DNA from 2 places in the Streptomyces sp. NPDC104371 genome. Region 2 is predicted to be linked to the other one. Evidence: riboswitches for the same ligand, from Rfam matches in the RefSeq annotation. Region 2 holds a riboswitch; the other holds the start of a gene.
What was found. Region 2 has a riboswitch for cobalamin ahead of ACZ60T_RS01370 (CoA-acylating methylmalonate-semialdehyde dehydrogenase). Riboswitches for the same ligand answer to the same signal wherever they lie in the genome.

Region 1: linked by a shared signal. The riboswitch ahead of ACZ60T_RS00960 ((2Fe-2S)-binding protein) and the one ahead of ACZ60T_RS01370 (CoA-acylating methylmalonate-semialdehyde dehydrogenase) in region 2 are both predicted to bind cobalamin.

Annotation. Positions count from the first base shown of each region.
Region 1 is NZ_JBVJNF010000001.1:186,337-193,888, reverse strand. Features, by position in the region: gene metE (5-methyltetrahydropteroyltriglutamate--homocysteine S-methyltransferase) at 1-1,220, shown strand, start outside; gene ACZ60T_RS00960 ((2Fe-2S)-binding protein) at 1,370-2,101, opposite strand; cobalamin riboswitch at 2,218-2,339, opposite strand; gene ACZ60T_RS00955 (trypsin-like serine protease) at 2,473-4,017, opposite strand; gene arsM (arsenite methyltransferase) at 4,721-5,518, opposite strand; gene ACZ60T_RS00945 (ArsR/SmtB family transcription factor) at 5,623-6,057, shown strand; gene arsB (ACR3 family arsenite efflux transporter) at 6,054-7,175, shown strand; gene ACZ60T_RS00935 (arsenate reductase ArsC) at 7,168-7,552, shown strand, end outside.
Region 2 is NZ_JBVJNF010000001.1:291,651-299,202, reverse strand. Features, by position in the region: gene ACZ60T_RS01380 (hypothetical protein) at 153-836, shown strand; gene ACZ60T_RS01375 (hypothetical protein) at 833-1,471, shown strand; cobalamin riboswitch at 1,567-1,740, shown strand; gene ACZ60T_RS01370 (CoA-acylating methylmalonate-semialdehyde dehydrogenase) at 1,922-3,445, shown strand; gene ACZ60T_RS01365 (acyl-CoA dehydrogenase family protein) at 3,452-4,600, shown strand; gene ACZ60T_RS01360 (enoyl-CoA hydratase/isomerase family protein) at 4,597-5,667, shown strand; gene mmsB (3-hydroxyisobutyrate dehydrogenase) at 5,664-6,560, shown strand; gene ACZ60T_RS01350 (enoyl-CoA hydratase) at 6,557-7,336, shown strand; gene ACZ60T_RS01345 (short-chain fatty acyl-CoA regulator family protein) at 7,428-7,552, opposite strand, start outside.

The DNA.
Region 1 (7,552 bases), 110 kb from region 2:
AGATCGTCACCCTCGCCAAGGGACTTGCCCACGGCACCGACACCATCAGCGGCGAACTCGCCGCCAACCGCGCCGATCTCGCCTCCCGCGCGGACTCGCCGATCACCCATGACCCCGCCGTACGAGCCCGCTCCGAGGCTGTGACGGACGCCGACGCCCGCCGCTCTCAGCCGTACGCCGAACGGGCCACCGCACAGCGTGCCCACCTCGGTCTGCCGCTGCTGCCGACCACGACCATCGGCTCGTTCCCGCAGACCACCGAACTGCGCACCGCACGCGCCGACCTGCGCACCGGGCGCATCGACACGGCCGGGTACGAGGAGCGCGTCAAGGCGGAGATCCAGGAGGTCATCTCCTTCCAGGAGAAGACCGGCATCGACGTCCTGGTGCACGGCGAGGCCGAACGCAACGACATGGTGCAGTACTTCGCCGAGCAGCTCACCGGCTACCTGGCCACACAGCACGGCTGGGTCCAGTCGTACGGCACCCGCTACGTCCGGCCGCCGGTCCTGGTCGGCGACATCTCCCGGCCCGAGCCGATGACGGTGCGCTGGACGTCCTACGCCCAGTCCCTGACCGACCGCCCCGTCAAGGGCATGCTCACCGGCCCGGTCACCATGCTCGCCTGGTCCTTCGTCCGTGACGACCAGCCCCTCGGCGACACCGCCCGGCAGGTCGCCCTCGCCCTGCGCGACGAGGTGAACGACCTGGAGGCGGCCGGGACTTCGGTGATCCAGGTGGACGAGCCCGCGCTGCGCGAGACGCTGCCGCTGCGGACCGCCGACCGTGCGGCGTATCTGGCGTGGGCGACCGAGGCGTTCCGGCTCACCACGAGCGGGGTGCGGCCGGACACGCAGATCCACACCCACATGTGCTACGCCGAGTTCGGTGACATCGTCCAGGCCATCGACGACCTCGACGCCGACGTCATCAGCCTGGAAGCCGCCCGCTCCCACATGCAGGTCGCTCGCGAACTGGCCGCTCACGGCTACCCGCGCGAGGCCGGGCCGGGCGTCTACGACATCCACTCCCCGCGCGTCCCGAGCACGGACGAGGCCGCGGCCCTCCTGCGCACCGGCCTGAAGGCGATTCCCGCCGAACGGCTGTGGGTCAACCCCGACTGCGGCCTGAAGACCCGCGGCTGGCCCGAGACCCGCGCCTCCCTGGAGAACCTGGTCGCCGCCGCCCGCACCGTCCGCAGCGAGCTGCCCACCTCCTGACCGAGCAACCCATGGGCCGGGACGCCACCAGCGTCCCGGCCCCTTCCTGCGGCACCGGCAGGGGCGGGACAGCGGTGAGCGGGAACGACCGCCGTCCTACGCACGGGGTCCGACACATTCGGGTGCGGACGGCGGGGCGAGCGGCCTGGTCAGCGGGACAGGGCGCAATCTCCGCACAGGGCCCCCTTGCGGCCCGGAGCGGCGCGGTAGATCAGGCAGCAGCTACGGCGCCGGTACGTTCCGCCGGGCGTCCTGGCGCTCGCACCACGCAACGGGGGCCTCTCCAGGAGAAGCGCGGTGAGGGCGCGGGTCCGCGCGGTGACCTCCGGGCGGGACACTGTGATCATGGTCGCCGCTCCGTTGACGGCCGAGGCGGTGTTGCCCCACAGGATGTGCCGGGAGACCGAGAACCGCGCCATGGCGTCGGCGAGTTCGCGCAGCGGGCCGTCCAGCAGGCGGCTGCTCAGGTCGTCAGCGAGCTGCGAGAGCGAGCCCTCCCCGCCGCCGGTGAAGGCGTCGTCAGGCAGCGACAGCGGCAGCGGGCCGCCGAGCACGGGTTGCCACCACAGATCCGCGAGGCCGGGCGCGAGGACCAGACCGTGCAGTACGGCGGCAGCCAGCGCCGGGGAGACCAGCCGTGCGGCCAGCCCCAAGTGTGCGACAGACGCCGCGACCCGCGTCTCGACCGCGGCAGGCGGCTGCCCGCCGGTCGCGGCCAACCGGTCCCGTACGTCACTCACCCGGGCGTCGAGCAGCGGACGGGAGAGTGACTGCCAGGGCTCGGACGGGTGCGTACCGGGCGGGTGGGTCTGTACGGCGAAGAACGGGCCGAACGCGGCGATCTCCTCGATCACCGTGCTCTCCGTAGGGTTGCTGGTCATGCCGGGACGGGGTCCGATTCGTGCGAGGGGGGCGGCATCCGGACGTACGGTGCCGAATCGGGCCTGGAAACGCCACTCAAGGCGAGCCCTCCTTCGGGATCGTGCGTCCCTTTGCGTATGCGGGCGGAGTGAGGGCTCAGTATCTGACTCGCCCGCAACCTCGCGGTGGCGGGCTCACAGTGGCGCGACCGTGCTGGATTCCCACCAGCTTCCTCAAGCCATCACTACGCAGGGACCGTATGGCCCGTATCTCCGGCCGTCAATCCAGCGTGTGCCGAATCGGGGGGCGGAGCAGTGGAGTCGTGGATGTGACGAGGGCGGGTGCCGGGGGAGTCGGTGCGCCCCCCCGGCACCCGCCCTGGCTCACAGTGTCAGCCGATGGTCGGCCACATGCTGCTGCGGGCAGAGAGCTTGCCGTTGCCGTCACCCGGGTACAGGTACAGGCCGCCCGAGCTGTTCACGGCGGCGATGTCGGCCTTGCCGTCACCGTTGTAGTCGCCGCCCATCAGGACCGGGAACGAACCCCATGTCGGGTCGGACCACATGGCGTTGCCGTACTTGAACTTGCCGGTGCTGGTACCGGTGTAGAGGTCGAGCTGCCCGGACTGGGCGATCGCCGCCACGTCGTTGAGGCTGTCACCGTTGAAGTCGCTGCTGGCGATCAGCTTCTTGTTCCAACTGTCGTCGTTCCACGCCTCGCTGCGCGAGCCGTCCAGCACACCGTTCGCAGCCGTGGGGTACGCCCACAGCCGCCCGGTCGGAGCGACCGTGATCAGTCCGTCCCGGGTCCAGCCCTTGGCTCGGTAGGTCGCGATCGAGGGGAACGAACCCCAGGTCGCGTCCTTCCACATGGACAGCGGGGAGCCCAACTGGCCGGTGGCGGTGCCGGGGTAGAGGCTCAGGTTGCCGTCGACGTTGATGGCGGCGATGTCGGCATTGCCGTCGCCGTTGAAGTCGCCGCCGAAGATGCGGGTCTTGCGGCTCCAACTGCCGTCGTGCTTCCACAGTTCGCGGCCGTAGACCAGGGTGCCGTCGGGGGTGGTGTAGAAGGCGTGGATGTTGCCGTCCTTGAGGATGGCGGCGACGTCGGGGCGACCGTCGTTGTTGAAGTCGGCTGTGGTGATCAGGTCGGTGACATCGGCGTGCATGGTCGCCAGCCGGTTTTTGGCGATCCAGTCGGCGAGGTCGTCGACGCGCGTGTCGACGGCTCCGGTGCGGGTCTCGGCCGGGTCGGTTCCCCAGCATCCGCCTTGGAAGGAGCGGGAGTTGATGCCGACAAGACGGAGGGTGGCTCCGCTTCCGGTCATCGCGGGGCCGCCGGTGTCACCGGCGCAGACCGCGGCGCCGTCCTGACCGGTCAGGGGCAGGTCGCCGCCCTGGACGGCGGAGGAGGCGAAGGTGGCGGTGTGCAGCTTCAGCGGCGACCACTCGGTCTTGGTGCGGCCGTACCCGGCCACGCTCACGGAGGAGCCCGCCTCAGGAGGACTGGTGGCGATCTGTACGGGGGTGATGTCGGTGACGGGTTTGTCCAGGCGCGCCAGCGTGAGGTCCCGGTCGCTGCGCGGCACGAGTTGGGTGACCTTACGGACCTGCCCGGCGGTCCCGGTCAGGTCCGTACGCCCGATGGTCGCCGTCGTCGCGAACGTGGGAGCGCCGGCCTTTAAGGACGTCGGGTCGGACGGGTCGCTGGCGAAGCATGTCGACGCCGTCAACAACCACTGCGCGTCGACCAGTACGGCCGAACACGATCTCGTTCCGTCACCTATGTCCAGACGGGCCGTGAACGCATGTGAAGTATCCGTCTCCGGCACGCCGGACACGGCTTGCGCGGCGGGACCGGTCAGAAGTAAGGGCGCGGCGAGGAGAGCGGCGGCGATGACTGCTGTGCGACGGAGGGACGTACGGGGGCGGTGCATCTGATCGTCAACTCTCCAGGTTTGTCGGGTAATTGTCTGACTCATTTCCATCCATTCCAAATGGCAATCCAAGAAGGCTGCCAAGGACTGCTGATGCTGCATAGCGTGCGCCGAAGTAACGGGCCGCCAAAGAAGGATGCATCAGGGAAGTTCATTCCGCCCGCTGTTCCCGGTTACTCGCTTGCCGAGTGCGGCCGAGGCCACGTAGTTCGCTGACCGATGTGCGCGTACGTCGCCGAGGCGTGCACGGCGACGGCACTCGGTCGGCTCGCCGACGCGCTTTCCGACGAGTCGGTGGTGTGGCGGTTGATGCGTATTCGCGGGTATTGGTGAATGCGCTGTGCCGGTAAAAGGAATAGGCCTTGCTCACTGCCTGGGGGAGATTGGCCAGGGCGAGAGCCGTCCACAGCGCGGCAAGTCCTCCGACTGTGGCTACCGGAGCGGCGACAACGACCAGGGCTCCGTAGCGGATAGAGGTACGCCGCGCTGTCGCTGTCGCTGTCGCTGTCGTGCTTCGTCGCGTAGTCGGAGGTCAGAGGGACGGTGGCCTGGCCGACGGCCTGGTTCGGTGTGATGAACGCGGTGTGATGAGCGGCATCACGCCGCGGAGTGCGCCCGCCACCGTGGCGGTGGCGGGGCTGAACACGGCCATGGCGATGGCGAAGGCCGCGAGGGTGGCCGCTCGGGCGCTGTCTCGCTCCGTTCAGCAGCAGGAGCCCGGTGCCGCGGCGGCGGCCGACCCCGTGCCCTCGGTGATGGCCTTGGTCGCGCGGATGATCGCGGAGTGCATGTCGTCGGCGACCGTGTGGGCGGGAGTGATCTCGATGTCGGTGAACCCGGCGGCTTCGAGGCTCGTCCGGTATTCGGTGAAGGAGAGCGCGCCGACGATGCAGCCGACGTAGTCGCCGCGTTCCGCTCGCTGAGCGGGGGAGAGGGTGTCGTCGGCGACGACGTCGGAGATACCGATCCGGCCGCCCGGGGTCAGGACGCGGAACATCTCGGCGAAGACGGCGGGCTTGTCGGTGGACAGATTGATCACGCAGTTGGAGATCACGACGTCGATGGTGCTCGCGGGCAGCGGGACGGCCTCGATGGTGCCCTTGAGGAACTCGACATTGGTGGCGCCTGCCTTCTTGGCGTTGGTCAGGGCGAGGGCGAGCATCTCCTCGGTCATGTCCAGTCCGTAGGCCTTGCCGGTGGGCCCGACGCGGCGCGCGGACAGCAGAACGTCGATGCCGCCGCCGGAGCCGAGGTCGAGAACGCGCTCACCTTCACGGAGGTCGGCGACGGCGGTGGGGTTGCCGCAGCCGAGCGAGGCGGCGACAGCCTCGGTGGGCAGGACGTCCCGCTCGTCGGCGGTGTAGAGGGCGGAGCCGAAGGTGTCGTCGACCTCGATGGCCTGCGGGCCGCAGCAGCCGGTGCCACCCTCGGCGACCTGAAGGGCAGCCGCGGCATAGCGGCGGCGGACGGTCTCGCGCAGGTCGGTGTTCTGCTCGCTCATGACATGACTCCTCGAACGACCGGACTGAGCAGCCCGGATGGGACTGTATTGACGTTCCTCGATGCAAGGTTGCGCCTTGAATCGAAGTTCGTCAACATAGAAGTATGTCGAAACAAGAGCTTGTGGTGCTCGACCAGGACGACGAGGCCGAGGGGTGCTGCCCGACGCTGCTGAGCGCTCCGCTGGGCGAGGAACAGGCCGCGGAGCTGGCGCCGGTGTTCAAGGCCCTGGGCGACCCGGTGCGGCTGCGGCTGCTGTCGATGATCGCCTCACAGCAGGGCGGCGAGATCTGCGTCTGTGATCTGACTCCGGCGTTCGAGCTGTCACAGCCGACCATCTCGCATCACCTCAAGCTGCTGAAGCAGGCCGGGCTGATCGCCTCCGAGCGGCGGGGCACGTGGGTGTATTACCGGCTGCTGCCCGAGAAGACGGACCGCTTGGCCGCGATCCTGACCCGTCCCGGCGACCCGAAGGATCAGCCCGGTCAGCCCCGCCAGCCCCGCCAGCCTCGCGGCGATTCGGCCGGGGCCGTCTCGTGAGCCAGGAGACGACGGCCGCTCCGTCGGCCTCGGTGGCCAGGCGGCTGTCCGTCGTGGACCGGTACCTGGCCGTGTGGATCGTGCTGGCGATGGCTGCCGGGCTCGGTCTGGGCCGTCTGGTCCCCGGTCTGGGCGACGCGCTCGCGAAGGTGACCGTCACCGGGGTCTCGCTGCCGATCGCGCTGGGCCTGCTCGTGATGATGTATCCGGTCCTGGCGAAGGTCCGTTACGACCGCCTGGACACCGTCACCCGCGACAAGCGCCTGCTGATCCCGTCCCTGGTCATCAACTGGGTCCTCGGTCCGGCCGTCATGTTCGCCCTGGCCTGGCTCTTCCTCCCGGACCTGCCGGAATACCGGACCGGGCTGATCATCGTGGGGCTCGCCCGCTGTATCGCCATGGTCATCATCTGGAACGACCTGGCCTGTGGTGACCGCGAAGCCGCCGCCGTCCTGGTCGCCCTGAACTCCGTGTTCCAGGTGGTCGCGTTCTCCGCCCTGGGCTGGTTCTATCTGTCCGCCCTGCCCGGCTGGCTCGGCCTGGAGCGGACGACGCTGGACATCTCGGTGTGGGAGATCGCCCGTAGCGTGCTGATCTTCCTCGGCATTCCGCTCGTCGCCGGGTTCCTGACCCGCAAGCTGGGCGAGAAGACCAAGGGCCGCCACTGGTACGAGACACAACTGATCCTCCGTATCGGCCCGTTCGCCCTGTACGGGTTGCTGTTCACGATCGTCGTGCTGTTCGCCCTGCAAGGCGACGCGATCACGTCACAGCCGTGGGACGTGGCGCGGATCGCGCTGCCGCTGCTGGTGTACTTCGCCGTGATGTGGGCCGGGTCCATGGCCCTGGGCAGGGCCGTGGGCCTGGAATACCCCAAGGCGACCACGCTGGCGTTCACCGCCGCGGGCAACAACTTCGAACTCGCCATCGCGGTGGCCATCGCGACGTTCGGCGCGACCTCAGGACAGGCCCTCGCCGGCGTCGTCGGCCCCCTCATCGAGGTGCCCGTGCTGATCGGCCTGGTCTACGTCGCGCTCGCCGCCCGCCGCTACTTCCCCACTCCTGAGCCCCCGTCAGCCCCTCCGGCTGCACCCAAGGAAGGCCTCACCCATGTCTGACACCGCCCCGAAGCCGTCGGTGCTGTTCGTGTGCGTCCACAACGCCGGACGCTCGCAGATGGCCGCCGCCTTCCTCACCCACCTAGGCCAAGGCAAGGTCGAGGTCCGCTCGGCCGGCTCCGCCCCGGCTGACACGGTGAACCCGGCCGTGGTCGAGGCGATGGCCGAGGCCGGGATCGATATCTCCACCAAGACACCCAAGGTACTGACCAACGAGGCCGTGCAGGCGTCCGACGTCGTGATCACCATGGGCTGCGGGGACACCTGCCCCGTCTTCCCCGGCAAGCAGTACGTGGACTGGAAGCTGGACGACCCCGCCGGGCAGGGCGTCGACGCGGTCCGCCCGATCCGCGACGAGATCGAGAACCGCGTCCGCG
Region 2 (7,552 bases):
CAACCCGGTACAACAGCGCCCGTCGTCGCCAGGTGGTGTGGATCACGGACAGGGCGTCGATCGCATGTGTACCGTCCACCGGGGCACTTGGGCCCCGTGGCGCGTCGAAAGGCAGGGGCGGGGGAGTGGGGCAGAGAGCCTACGGGCAGGTCATGCGAGTCATCGCCTGCGCGCTGATGGTGTGGCAGGTCTGGATGGTGTGGCACATCGCCAGCCATGAGGCGTCCACCGTCCGCTGGACCTGCGACGCGGCCGAAGGCTGCGCCAGCGATCAGTTCGCCGCCGGGGCCTCCTTCGTCGGAGCGGTCTGCGCCCTCGTCCTCGGTCTGCTCTCCGCCCGGTTCCTGCACCGTGCCACGCCCGGCGCGGTGGTCGCGCTTTGCGCCGTCGCCTGCGCTGCCGGTTGGTACGACGCGGTCGCGGACGGCCAGGTCGAGTACGACACCGTCACCGGCTTCCACCTCTTCTTCCCGCTCGGCCGGTTCTCCGTCTCGGGATGGCTCACCTTCCTCTGGTCCGTCGCGGCGGCGGGCTGCCTCGCCGCATGCTGGGGCGCGGCCGTGAGCCTGCGCCGCACCGCCGGGCTGCGCAGGCTCTCCCGCCGTTACGCCACAGCCGACGCGGTGCTGGAGGGCTGGCGGTCGGTGGGCCGCAAGCGCGGCGAAGTCACCGTGGTCTTCGAGGACTTGGCCGGGGTTCGCCACGAGGTCCCCGCCGTCGTGGAACGCGTCGCCCTCCGGCGTGACGTCCTCGCCGTGTACGACACCGACCGCCCCGGCGACCCCGTACGCACCCGGGTCGCCGTACCCCGCCGAAAGCTGCTGCGCCTCTCATGAACCGAAACCGCTCCCTGGCCGCCGCCCGCAGGCTCTTCAGCAGCCCTGTCAGCCTGCTGTCCACCGTCCTCGCGGGACTCGCGTTCGCCGCGCTGGTCCAGGGCGCCGCGCACGGCCCCCGCTGGCTGCTGCTGACGGGGTTGCCCGCGACGGCCCTGGCGCTGGCGGTGTTCGGCAAGGCGGGTGAGCCGTCCCGGTCGGACCTCATGATCCCCGCGCTGCGCTCCGGCGGACCCCGCGCCTTCGCGCCCGCCGTGGTCCACTCGGTGAAGTCCGTACACAAGGAGACCGGTCGGCCCGCCATCGACGGACGGGCACCGGGCTCGGTGTTCGCCTTCGACCTGACCGTGGTGCCCGACGGCCGTCCCGCCTATCGGATCCAGGTCCGTCACCCGCTCGATGTGCAGGGGCTGCTGCACCGGTCGGGGGCGGTAGTCGAGTACGACCCCGAGCAGCCCTGGAGGGTCGTCATCCCCGACAACCCGCCGCGCGAGTGGCTGGCTCGCGCGAGCAGCCTCACCCCGCCCGCCGAGGTGAAGCGGTACGCCACCGGGGTACCGGCCGGCCTGGGGACCCTCGTGGCGAGCGTGGTCTTCGCGGTCGCCCTGCTCGTGCTCGTCCGACTGCTGGGCTGAACCCGCCGTCGGCCCCCGTCCGCACCTCGGACCGACGCCGCCCCACCTCGAACATCCCGCACCGCTGGATTTACTAGGACGTCCAACTATATAGTCGTGAGTACAAGGCCCGCGGTGCAGGGAAGCCGGTGTGATTCCGGCGCGGTCCCGCCACTGTGACCGGGGAGTACGCCGTCGAGCAGGACGCCACTGACGAGCTGGATGTCGGGAAGGCGGACGGCGCGCGCTGATCCGGAAGTCAGGATACCGGCCGCGGGATGTTCCGTGTTGTCCACGAGGATGGAGCTGACACGCATGGCACCGGTGTATACCCACGACCCTGGTGAGCCCGCCGTCTGACGGGGCTTCCGGCCATACGCGATCTCGCGCCCCGGCACCCGTACGCCCCTGCGTCCGAGTGCGGTACCGGCGCGGCCATCCCCGGATCCCTCCTGACGAGAGCAGGCAGTCATGGTCCGCGAGCACGAACGCGCCTCCGTGCGCGAGTTGACCCACTTCATCGGCGGCAAGCACACCCCGGGGACATCGGGTGCCTACGGCGAGGTGTACGACCCCAACACCGGCGAGGTCCAGGCCCTGGTGCCCCTCGCGAACCGCGCCGAGACGGAGGCGGCGATCGCCGACGCCGTCAACGCGCAACGCGCGTGGGGCGAGTGGAACCCGCAGCGCCGCGCCCGGGTCCTGCTGCGCTTCCTTCAGCTCGTCGAGCAGGAGAAGGACGCGCTGGCCCGGCTGCTGTCCGCCGAGCACGGCAAGACGATCGCCGACGCGCACGGCGACATCCAACGCGGCCTGGACGTCGTCGAGTTCGCGGCGGGCATCCCGCACCTGCTCAAGGGCGAGTTCACCGACAACGCGGGCACGGGCATCGATGTCCACTCCCTGCGCGCACCCCTTGGCGTGGTCGCCGGGATCACCCCGTTCAACTTCCCGGCGATGATCCCCCTGTGGAAGGCCGCCCCGGCCCTGGCCTGTGGCAACGCCTTCATCCTCAAGCCGTCGGAGCGTGACCCGTCGGTTCCGCTGCGGCTCGCCGAACTCTTCCTGGAGGCCGGTCTGCCGCCCGGCGTGCTGAACGTCGTCAACGGCGCCCGGGAATCCGTGGACGTCCTTCTCGAAGACCCCCGCGTGGCGGCCCTCGGCTTCGTCGGCTCCACCCCGATCGCCGCGCACGTCTACGCCACCGCCGCCGCCCACGGCAAGCGCGCCCAGTGCTTCGGCGGCGCCAAGAACCACATGATCGTGATGCCGGACGCCGATCTCGATCAGGCCGTGGACGCGCTGATCGGCGCCGGATACGGTTCGGCGGGCGAGCGCTGCATGGCGATCTCGGTCGCCGTGCCGGTGGGTGAGGACACCGCGGACGCCCTGGTGGCCCGCCTGAAGGAGCGGATCGCCGCGCTGCGGATCGGCCGCAGTGACGACCCCGAGGCCGACTTCGGGCCGCTGGTCGGCCGTGACGCCGTGGACCGTGTCCGCTCCTACGTCGATCTCGGCGTCGAGGAGGGGGCCGAACTTGTCGTGGACGGACGGGAGTTCACGCTCGACGGGCACGAGAACGGCTTCTTCGCCGGTGCCTCCCTCTTCGACCGGGTCACCCCGGACATGCGGATCTACCAGGAGGAGATCTTCGGCCCCGTCCTGTGCGTCGTCCGCGCCTCGGACTACGAGGAGGCCCTGCGCCTGCCCAGCGAGCACACCTACGGCAACGGCGTCGCCCTCTTCACCCGCGACGGAGACACCGCCCGCGACTTCACCCGACGCGTGAACACCGGCATGGTCGGCGTCAACGTACCCATCCCGGTACCGGTCGCCTACCACACCTTCGGCGGCTGGAAGCGCTCCGGCTTCGGCGACCTCAACCAGCACGGTCCGGACGCCGTCCGCTTCTACACCCGTACGAAGACGGTCACCTCCCGCTGGCCCGCGGGTCAGCGGGAAGGCGCCAGTTTCACGATCCCCACGATGAGTTGAGCGACCATGACCAGCACCCTGCTCACCGAGGACCAGCAGGCCCTCGTGGAGACCACCCTCGACTTCGCCCAGGACCACCTCGCCCCGCACGCCCTCGACTGGGACCGTGACAAGCACTTCCCCGTCGACGTGCTGCGCAAGGCCGCGGGGCTCGGCCTCGGCGGCGTCTACGTCCGGGAGGAGTCCGGGGGCAGCGGCCTCACCCGGTCCGACGGCGTCCTCGTCTTCGAGACCCTTGCCTCCGGCTGCCCGTCCATCGCGGGATACCTGTCCATCCACAACATGGTCGCCTGGATGATCGACCACTACGGCGACGACGCCCAGCGCGAGCGGTGGCTGCCCCGCCTGTGCGCCATGGAGGACCTCGCCAGCTACTGCCTCACCGAACCCGGCGCCGGGTCGGACGCGGCGGCCCTGACCAGCCGCGCCGTCCGGGACGGGGACGACTGGGTGCTCACGGGCGTGAAGCAGTTCATCTCCGGCGCCGGGGCCTCCCAGCTCTACGTCGTGATGGCCCGTACCGGCGGCGAGGGCGCCGACGGAATCTCCGCGTTCGTCGTCGACAAGGACGACCCCGGCCTCTCCTTCGGGCCGAACGAGCGGAAGATGGGCTGGAACGCCCAGCCCACCCGCCAGGTGGTCATGGACGGCGTCCGTGTTCCCGCCGACCGGCTCCTCGGGCGTGAGGGTGAGGGCTTCCGGATCGCGATGAACGGCCTCAACGGTGGCCGTCTCGGCATCGCCGCCTGCTCTCTCGGCGGTGCCCGCAGCGCCCTCGACCGCAGCCTGGCCCATCTCGCCGACCGCGAGGCGTTCGGCCAACGCCTCCTCGACGCGCAGGCGTTGCGCTTCCGCCTCGCCGACATGGCCACCGAACTCGCCGCCGCCCGCGCCCTGGTCCAGCAGGCCGCCCAGGCGCTCGACCGGGGTGATCCGCAGGCGCCGTACCTGTGCGCGATGGCTAAGCGGTTCGCCACCGACACCGGCTACTCGGTCGCCGACCGCGCGCTCCAACTGCACGGCGGCTACGGCTATCTCGGCGAGTACGGCATCGAGAAGATCGTCCGCGACCTGCGGGTGCACCAGATCCTGGAAGGAACCAACGAGATCATGCGCGTCATCGTGGCCCGTGGACTGACGGAGGCGTTCGGATGAGCGACGACGTCCTGTTCCACCGAAGCGGCCACGCCGCCCACATCACCCTCAACCGCCCCAAGGCCCTGAACGCCCTCACCCACGAGATGGTGCTCCGCATCGACGAGACACTCACCGAGTGGGAGCACGACCCGGCCGTCGCCACCGTCGTCCTCACCGGCGCGGGGGAGCGCGGCCTGTGCGCCGGTGGCGACATCCGCGCCATCCACGAGGACGCCCGGGACGGCGACGGCAGTGCCTCGGCCGCCTTCTGGCGCGACGAGTACCACCTCAATGCCCGTATCGCCCGCTACCCGAAGCCGTACGTCGCCCTCATGGACGGCATCGTCATGGGCGGCGGGGTAGGTGTGTCCGCACACGGCAGCGTCCGGATCGTCACCGAGCGGTCCCGTATCGCGATGCCCGAGACCGGTATCGGCTTCGTCCCCGATGTCGGCGGCACCTACCTTCTCGCCCTCGCCCCCGGCGAGTCGGGCACCTACCTCGCCCTGACGGGCGCGTCGGTCGGCGCCTCGGACGCCCTGCTGTGCGGGCTCGCCGACCACTTCGTGCCCTCGGCCTCGCTGCGGCCGTTCGTCGACGACCTCGCCGAGCTGCCCGTACCCGAGGCTCTCGCGCGCCATGTCCAGGACCCACCGGCGGGAGAGCAGGCCGGTCGGAGGGAGTGGATCGACACCTGCTTCGCGGCCGACACCGTGGAGGAGATCGTCCAGCGGCTCCTCGACCAGGGCGACCCGGCCGCCAAGGAGACCGCCGAGACCCTGCTCGCCAAGTCCCCGACGGCCCTCAAGGTCACCCTGGCGGCTGTGCGCCGGGCCCGCCGGCTCGGCCTCCTGGAGCGGGTCCTCGATCAGGAGTACCGCGTCTCCTGCGCGATGCTGGCCGCCCCGGATCTGGTGGAGGGCGTCCGCGCCCAGGTCATCGACAAGGACCGCAACCCCCGTTGGTCGCCCGCGACGCTCGCCGAGGTCACCGACGCGGACGTCCAGCGCTGCTTCGCTCCCCTCGGCGAGCGCGAACTCGGCCTCGCCGACGGGACCGACACCACCGAGGAGGTGGCCTGGTGAGCCGGACCGTCGCGTTCATCGGACTCGGACACATGGGCGGCCCGATGGCCGTCAACCTCGCCAAGGCCGGTCACCGGGTGCTCGGCAATGACCTCGTCCCCGCGGCCGTGGAGACCGCCGCCCGGACCGGCGTCGAGCCCGCCGCATCCGCGGTCGACGCCGTCGCCGTCGCCGACGTGGTCATCAGCATGCTCCCCGCCGGACGCCATGTGCTCGGCCTGTACGACGACATCCTCGCCGCCGCCCGCCCCGGCACCCTGTTCGTCGACTGCTCCACGATCGACGTCGCCGACGCGCGCACGGCCCACGAACGCGCGGTCGCCGCGGGGATGCGCGCCCTGGACGCACCCGTCTCCGGCGGAGTGGTCGGCGCCGAGGCCGCCACCCTCACGTTCATGGCCGGTGGGGGCGAGAACGAGTTCGCCGAGGCGCTCCCGCTGCTGGAGGCCATGGGCAAGAAGGCCGTGCACTGCGGTGGATCCGGAGCCGGGCAGGCCGCCAAGATCTGCAACAACATGATCCTCGGCATCTCCATGATCGCCGTGAGCGAGGCGTTCGTCCTCGGCGAGAGCCTCGGCCTGTCCCATCAGGCGCTGTACGACGTGGCCTCCACGGCGTCCGGGCAGTGCTGGGCCCTCAGCGTCAACTGCCCGGTCCCCGGGCCGGTGCCGACCAGCCCCGCCAACCGCGACTACCTGCCGGGCTTCGCCGTCTCCCTGATGGCCAAGGACCTGGGCCTGGCCGCCAACGCCGTCCGCGAGGGCAAAGTGCACGCCGAACTCGGGCTGCGCGCGGCCGAGTTGTACGCGGCCTACGCCGAACGCGTCGGTGACAGCGAGGACTTCTCAGGCATCGTACGAACCGTCAGGGAACGGAGCGGAGACGCCACATGACCACCGCATACGAGACCGTCCTGGTCGAACGCAAGGGCCGCACCGCCCTGCTCACCCTCAACCGTCCCAAGGCGCTCAACGCGCTGAACCTCCAGGTGATGGAGGAGGTCGTGGCCGCCACCGAGGCCCTCGACCGGGACCCGGACTGCGGCTGCATCGTCATCACCGGCTCGGCGAAGGCGTTCGCGGCCGGTGCCGACATCAAGGAGATGCGGCCCCAGGGGTACATGGACATGTACCTCGCCGACTGGTTCGCCGCCTGGGACCGGCTGGGACAGCTCCGCACCCCGACCGTGGCCGCCGTCGCCGGATACGCCCTCGGCGGCGGCTGTGAACTCGCCATGCTCTGTGACATCCTGCTCGCCGCCGACACGGCCGTCTTCGGCCAGCCGGAGATCAAGCTCGGAGTCATCCCCGGTATCGGCGGGTCCCAGCGGCTGACGCGCGCGGTGGGCAAGGCCAAGGCCATGGAACTGGTGCTGACCGGGCGCACGATGGACGCCGTCGAGGCCGAGCGGGCCGGGCTGGTCTCACGGATCGTGCCCGCCGTCGAACTGGTCGCCGAGGCGATGGCGGTCGCCGAGGTCGTCGCGGGCATGTCGCTGCCGGTGGCGATGATGGCCAAGGAGGCCGTCGGCCGAGCCTTCGAGACCACGCTCGCCGAGGGCGTCCGTTTCGAACGCCGCCTGTTCCACGCGGTGTTCGCCACCGAGGACCAGAAGGAGGGCATGGCCGCCTTCACCGACAAGCGGCCCCCCGTCTTCCGGCATCACTGAACCACACGCACGCGCGTGGCCCCGGAACCGCTCCGGGGCCACGCGCGTGCGCGGGTCCGATCGCGAACCCGCCCTGCGGAACCGGAGCCCGTCACAGCGCGGTGCTCTCCACCGGATACGGCACATACGTCCGCCGATCGGGATCGACGGCCAACCGCCCGCCCGCCGGTGGGCGGGCCCGCTGCACACAGTCACGGCGCTCGCAGATCCGGCAGC